One region of the Salinivibrio sp. PR932 genome, then DNA from elsewhere that is predicted to be linked to it. Evidence: riboswitches for the same ligand, from Rfam matches in the RefSeq annotation. Region 1 holds a riboswitch; the other holds the start of a gene.
The links. Region 1 has a riboswitch for thiamine pyrophosphate ahead of thiC (phosphomethylpyrimidine synthase ThiC). Riboswitches for the same ligand answer to the same signal wherever they lie in the genome.
Positions count from the first base shown of each region.

Region 2: another riboswitch for thiamine pyrophosphate. It lies ahead of thiD (bifunctional hydroxymethylpyrimidine kinase/phosphomethylpyrimidine kinase); the one in region 1 lies ahead of thiC (phosphomethylpyrimidine synthase ThiC).

Region 1 covers NZ_MUFM01000004.1:136,439-139,812, reverse strand. Annotated here, with positions in the region: tRNA gene BZG84_RS03055 (tRNA-Trp) at 243-319, shown strand; gene crcB (fluoride efflux transporter CrcB) at 926-1,306, shown strand; TPP riboswitch at 1,363-1,462, shown strand; gene thiC (phosphomethylpyrimidine synthase ThiC) at 1,556-3,374, shown strand, end outside.
Region 2 covers NZ_MUFM01000037.1:9,921-13,294, forward strand. Annotated here, with positions in the region: gene BZG84_RS14160 (putative bifunctional diguanylate cyclase/phosphodiesterase) at 1-1,617, shown strand, start outside; TPP riboswitch at 1,680-1,780, shown strand; gene thiD (bifunctional hydroxymethylpyrimidine kinase/phosphomethylpyrimidine kinase) at 1,842-2,699, shown strand; gene BZG84_RS14170 (potassium channel family protein) at 2,783-3,374, opposite strand, start outside.

The DNA of each region.
Region 1 (3,374 bases):
CTGAGAAGCTGGGGTTTTTTGCATTTAAGCTCCCCTGAGCCAGACGTCTTGGTCGCGGCACTTGCAGTGCGCGTTGACTCCCGTCCACTCCGCCACTACTTTAGAAGCCCTAGCTGAAAAGCTGGGGTTTTTTGTTATTGGGGCGTTGGGGCGATTTGCTTTATAAATAAGCGATCAAACGTCTGAAGAGTAATTGGTGGTGGTAATTTGTCGCGGGATCGCTACAATAGGCACCTATCTACAGGGGTATAGCTCCAATTGGCAGAGCAGCGGATTCCAAATCCGCGTGTTGGGGGTTCGAATCCCTCTACCCCTGCCAAATACCAAAGCATCGACATCGTCGGTGCTTTTTTGTATGTGAATCATCAAGCTTCTCGTAAGCCGATTAAGGGTAGGTGTGAACATACAAACGACAAAAAAGCGTGTTGGGGGCTGGGTCGCCAGCCCGGTCGAATCCCTCTACCCCTGCCAAACATCAAAGCATCGACATCGTCGGTGCTTTTTTGTATGTGAATCATCAAGCTTCTCGTAATCCGATAAGAGATAGATGAGAACATGCAAACGACAAAAAAGCGTGTTGGGGGCTGGGTCGCCAGCCCGGTCGAATCCCTCTACCCCTGCCAAACATCAAAGCACCGACATCGTCGGTGCTTTTTTTGTATGTGAATCATCAAGGTTCTCGTAATCCGATTAAGGGTAGATGTGAACATGCAATCTACACAAAAGCGTGTTGGGGGCTGGGTCGCCAGCCCGGTCGAATTCCTCTACCCCTGCCAAATATCAAAGCATCGGCATCGTCGGTGCTTTTTTTGTATGTGACTCATTATGCTTCTAGCACCCTTGATCCTTTTCCCTTTTTCTTCCTCCTGTTTCTTGTTCACATGTCGCGGTATGATGACTTTTTACCAATCGAAAGGAGCACCCTGTGGTAAGCATATTGTGGGTAGGACTTGGTGGCGCATTAGGGGCGTCTTCGCGTTTTTTAGTTTCAGAGTGGAGCGTCGCGGTGTTTGGTCGAGGATTTCCCTACGGCACCCTAATGGTTAATGTGCTGGGATCATTAGCGATGGGTGTCTTTTTAGCGGCGATGAGCCAAGAACTGATTGCCCCAGTGCCTTGGCGTCAACTGATTGCTATTGGCTTTTTGGGCGCGTTCACCACCTTCTCGACCTTTTCAGTGGATACCTTGCTTCTTTTTCAACATGGTGAGACGGTGAAAGCCTTGTTAAACGTGGGTCTCAACCTTGCGTTATGCTTAGGAGCGGCCGCGATGGGGGCTTGGCTGCTAGGACGCATTACTGGGTAGGTAAAAACATGCTAGTACGTCGCTTGTTGTTGCGGCGGTGATTTCTTATACTGGCGTTGAACTTGTCGGAGTGCCAATTGGCTGAGACCACGTTAAGTGGGATCCGTTGAACCTGATCTGGTTAGTACCAGCGAAGGGAACAAGAGATGCATCAGATCACAGACCGTACGCGTCTGCCAGTTTGCTCACATCTCAATTCAGCGTTTTCCGGCAAGCATTAATTCCCATAATGAACACCGGAGTAATGCTATGTCGACCCGTAAACAGGCCCGTCTTGAGGCCAAATCCTTTATCGATTCTCTCTCTGCGCAAACCTACCCCAACTCGGAAAAAGTCTATGTCGAGGGATCGCGACCCGATATTCGCGTAGGGATGCGAGAAATCCATTTGTCTCCGACCTTTGTGGGTGGCAGTAAAGACAATCCGCAGTACGAGGCCAATGAGTCCATTCGGGTTTATGACACATCAGGGCCTTATACTGACCCACAGAGTGCTATCGATATTTACCAAGGCTTAGCGCCAGTGCGCAAAGCATGGATTGATGAGCGTGCCGATACAGAGTTCCTTGATGCAGTGAGCTCAGACTATGCGCAGACTCGCCTTAGTGATGAAACCTTGGATGATCTTCGCTTTAGTGCCTTACCGTCTATCCGTCGGGCAAAACCTAACCAATGTGTGACCCAACTTCACTACGCACGCCAAGGCATTATCACCCCAGAGATGGAATTTATCGCTATCCGGGAAAATATGGGACGTCAGCAGTATCGTGAAGAGCAGCTAAACCGCCAGCACCCAGGAGAAAGCTTTGGCGCGCATTTACCCTCAAACATCACTCCCGAATTTGTGCGCCAAGAAGTTGCTGAAGGGCGTGCGATTATTCCGGCCAACATTAACCACCCAGAAGCGGAGCCGATGATCATTGGGCGTAACTTTCTGGTGAAAGTGAATGCTAATATTGGTAACTCGGCGGTGAGCTCCTCCATTGAAGAAGAAACTGAAAAACTGGTGTGGGCGACCCGTTGGGGCGCGGATACGGTGATGGATTTATCGACCGGACGCAATATCCACGAAACCCGCGAGTGGATTTTACGTAATAGCCCAGTCCCGATTGGCACTGTGCCTATGTATCAGGCGCTTGAGAAAGTGAATGGCATTGCCGAAGACCTGACTTGGGAAGTGATGCGCGATACCTTGATAGAGCAAGCCGAGCAAGGGGTCGACTACTTTACCATTCACGCTGGGGTGCGTTTGCACTATGTGCCCATGACTGCCAATCGCGTGACTGGGATTGTCTCGCGTGGCGGGTCGATTATCGCCAAATGGTGCTTGGCGCATCATCAAGAAAGCTTCCTCTATACCCATTTTCGTGAAATCTGCGAGATTTGTGCCGCGTATGATGTATCGCTGTCGTTAGGCGATGGATTGCGCCCAGGCTCAGTAGCTGACGCGAACGACGAAGCCCAGTTCAGTGAGTTACGTACCCTGGGCGAGCTAACCAAGGTGGCATGGGAATACGATGTGCAGGTGATGATTGAAGGCCCCGGCCATGTGCCCATGCACATGATCAAAGAGAATATGGACGAGCAGCTCACCCATTGCCACGAAGCGCCCTTTTATACTTTAGGCCCGCTGACTACCGATATCGCGCCTGGTTACGACCACATCACCTCCGGGATTGGTGCGGCGATGATTGGCTGGTTTGGGTGTGCGATGCTTTGCTATGTCACGCCCAAAGAACATCTGGGTCTGCCCAATAAAGAGGATGTTAAAACTGGGCTTATCACTTACAAGTTGTGTGCGCACGCCGCCGACTTAGCCAAAGGACATCCGGGCGCGCAGGTGCGAGATAACGCCATTTCCAAAGCGCGCTTTGAATTTCGCTGGGAAGATCAGTTTAACCTTGCATTAGATCCAGTGACGGCGCGTGCTTATCACGATGAAACACTGCCTCAAGAGTCGGGCAAGGTCGCGCATTTTTGCTCCATGTGTGGGCCAAAATTCTGCTCTATGAAGATCAGCCAAGAAGTCCGCGATTATGCCAAAGAAAATGGCTATGCCGCTGCGGGCG
Region 2 (3,374 bases), on a different contig from region 1:
TCACCGATCCCCGATTTAGTGTTGCTTGATATGCGTATGCCTCAACGCTCGGGGCTAGATGTTCTCGATCTGCTGAACAATACGCTCGGCGAGCACTGTCCCCCGGTGATGGTGCTTACTGCCGATAGTGACAACAATCTGCGCAATCAAGCCTTATGCCGTGGGGCCATTGATTATCTCACCAAGCCGTTTGATCACCATGAAGTGCTCCAGCGCATCCATAATATTCTTCATTTTCAATTCAAAACCCTGAAAGAGCGTGATCAAGCGGCACGTTTGCAAATGTTAGTGAATAAGCAAACTGCGGCATTACGTACCCTGTCTTTAACCGATCCTCTAACCAATCTACCCAATCGACGTGCGCTGGTGGATGCGGCTGAACGTCAACTCACCAAGGGGATGGTGACCGTGTTTATGATCGCGTTGGATGGGATGGAGGCGGTCACACAGCATCAAGGCCACTTAATGACAGAAGCGCTGTATAAGCACCTAGCGGGGCTCTTAGCCAGTAGCTCGGTCGCAAGAGGGCGGCGCATTGGTGTCTGGGATAACACACGTTTGGTGATGGTAGTGGAAGGAGATATCACCGCCATTGACGCACTTGCCAAGCGGATTTGTCGATTATTGAGTGGGCATCACACCCTTGATGGCCGTTTGATGTCGATGCACTGCCATGTGGGAATAGCTCAAGCGGAAGGGGAGCATCACGATGTGGAGCAACTCTTTCGCCAAGCGATTCTAGCCATCCCGACCGATGACACCGAAGTGGGTCATTATCGCCAAGAGTTGGATGCGAAATCGCAACGTGAGCATATGATCCGTAATGGACTTAGCCCTGCCCTTGAACAAGGGGGTCTGTCTTTGGTCTTTCAGCCCAAATGGGATCTCAATACTGGTAGCATGGTAGGCGCTGAGGCGTTATTACGTTGGCGTCATCCGCAACTGGGAGCGATCAGCCCGGCCGAGTTTATTCCCATTGCCGAGCGAAGTGCCGATATGATCCAACTCGGCGATGCAGTTTTTTCTATGGCGTTGCGCGCGCTGGTCCGTTGGCGAGAGCAATACACCTTGCCCGAGGCGTTTCACTTAGCCATCAATGTCTCTTCCCAGCAACTTCGCCACGGTTTTGCCGACAGCATTCTTGCCCGCTGCCAAGCGCTGGAAGTACCCACCCAAATCATTCAGCTTGAGGTTACTGAATCGGCGTTAATTCGACACATGTCGGTGGCGCTCAAAGAGTTACAACAGCTCCGTGATGCGGGGATGCACATTGCGCTTGATGATTTTGGCACAGGCTACAGTTCATTGAGCTATTTGAAACAGCTTCCTGTGGATTGGGTGAAGCTTGATCGTAGCTTTATTCAAGATCTTGCATCTAACGCCGGTGACAAACACCTTGTTGGTAGCGTGATCGACCTAGCGCATGGGTTTGGCCACGGTGTGGTGGCCGAAGGCGTGGAAGAAGTTGGCCAGCAACAGATTTTGCAGCGTATTGGCTGCGATCAAGTGCAAGGCTTCTTGTATGCCAAACCGCTGGGAACAGAACAGTTTGAACAGCTTCTGCAAACCGGATGTGAGTGCCCAGCGACGGCTATCAGTGCGCCCGTGTCTGGATAGCCGTGGTCATCATCGGATTAGAGATGAGGCTTGCGCTTTATCCGTAGGATGCATATTCTGAACACAGTTAGTCGGGGAGCAAGTAATTGCTGAGACTGCGAAAGCAGGACCCGTAGAACCTGATCCAGTTAGCACTGGCGGAGGGAACTGACACGATCAGCGCACAAAGTGATGCATACTGCCGTACTTTGTCTCCTTCCGCCCCTGATGATTAAGGGGCCATTATGAACCTATCTCCACCTGTTATTCTTACCATTGCCGGCTCAGACAGCGGTGGTGGTGCGGGCATTCAAGCCGACATTAAAGCGATTTCAGCGACCGGCGGCTATGCGTGCTCGGTGATCACCGCGCTAACCGCGCAAAATACCTGCGGTGTCGAGGCCGTCTCGGCGGTTGAGCCCGATTTTGTGCGCGCCCAATTAGATGCAGTGTTATACGACATGCCGGTGCGTGCGGTGAAAATCGGTATGCTGGCCAATCAAGCGATTATTCGTGAAGTCGCTGCTGTGCTGGCACGGTCGCCACACTTACCGGTGATTTTAGATCCCGTAATGGTCGCGACCAGCGGCGACCCTTTGCTCGACGAGCAGGCCATGAGGGCGTTGATTGAAGAGCTTATTCCGCGAGCAACGGTGCTCACTCCCAACTTGCCGGAGGCCGCTCGCTTAACCGGTCGGCCTGTGCCTACCTCTATAGAGCAAATGCATGAGCTGGTGCCGGCACTTCGCCATCTAGGCTGTCCTTACGTGATGCTCAAAGGGGGCCATTTACATCACGCCCCTGAAAGCGTGGATGTGTGGATTAGCCAAGATACCTGTCAAACCTTGCGCGCACGCCGCATTGAAACTACCAACACCCATGGCACCGGATGTTCACTGTCTGCTGCAATCGCCTCTTATTACGCGCAGGGAATGACGCCCATTGAAGCCGGGCGAGCGGCTAAGCAGTATTTGACAGAGGCTTTAGCGCATAGTCAGCAGCTAACGGTCGGAAGAGGTGCTGGGCCGGTGCATCATTTTTACGCTTACCCTGATAATTTGTGTCTGTCGCCAGCAGAGCATGCTGTCGCGGAATTGCCCTGAGACGAGATGGAAACGATCCGCTGCAACCCAAGTGGGGCAGCGGCATCGGAAAGAAAACAGCAAAGATGCGTTGGACGCGTCCGTTAGGCGGCAGACCAATGTGGTAAACGCTCGGCGGCGATATAAAAGATGCGATCGCCCGGTGCCACTTCAGTGTGTAGGCGAGGGTTCAGGGTGATCCCATCGCCTTTGTCGAGACCAATTAAGGTTGCATCATGCTCATGCTTTAATTGATTAAACAAGGTGCCGACATCGGTTGCACTCGCATCGGTGGGGTAGCGGGCACAGTATTGGGTCATCCCTTGAGCCGTGCTCAATAGCTCGTGATGTAATTGGCTTGAACCGGGATCAACGGCCGCTTTTGCCAGCATTTCCACCGACACAGACGGCACACATTCAGCGTGCGGATAGTGCTGCTTCAATATTTGGCTGAGTGCATCATCTTGAAAATACGCGAGCAAATGAGCGGAAGGGTTTTTGTGAGCGCAGAACAGCGCCGCAGAAAGCGTGATATCGTCTTCTGGGTTATCGATAATAATACTCGCGGCACTGTCGATGCCGGCGCGCGCAATGCCCTCGGCATCAGTAAAGCTGGTCACGCGCACAAACTCTACCTCGCCAGGCAGCGGATTTTCCATTTCAGGACGGACACAAAGCACGATCGGGCGCTCGCCA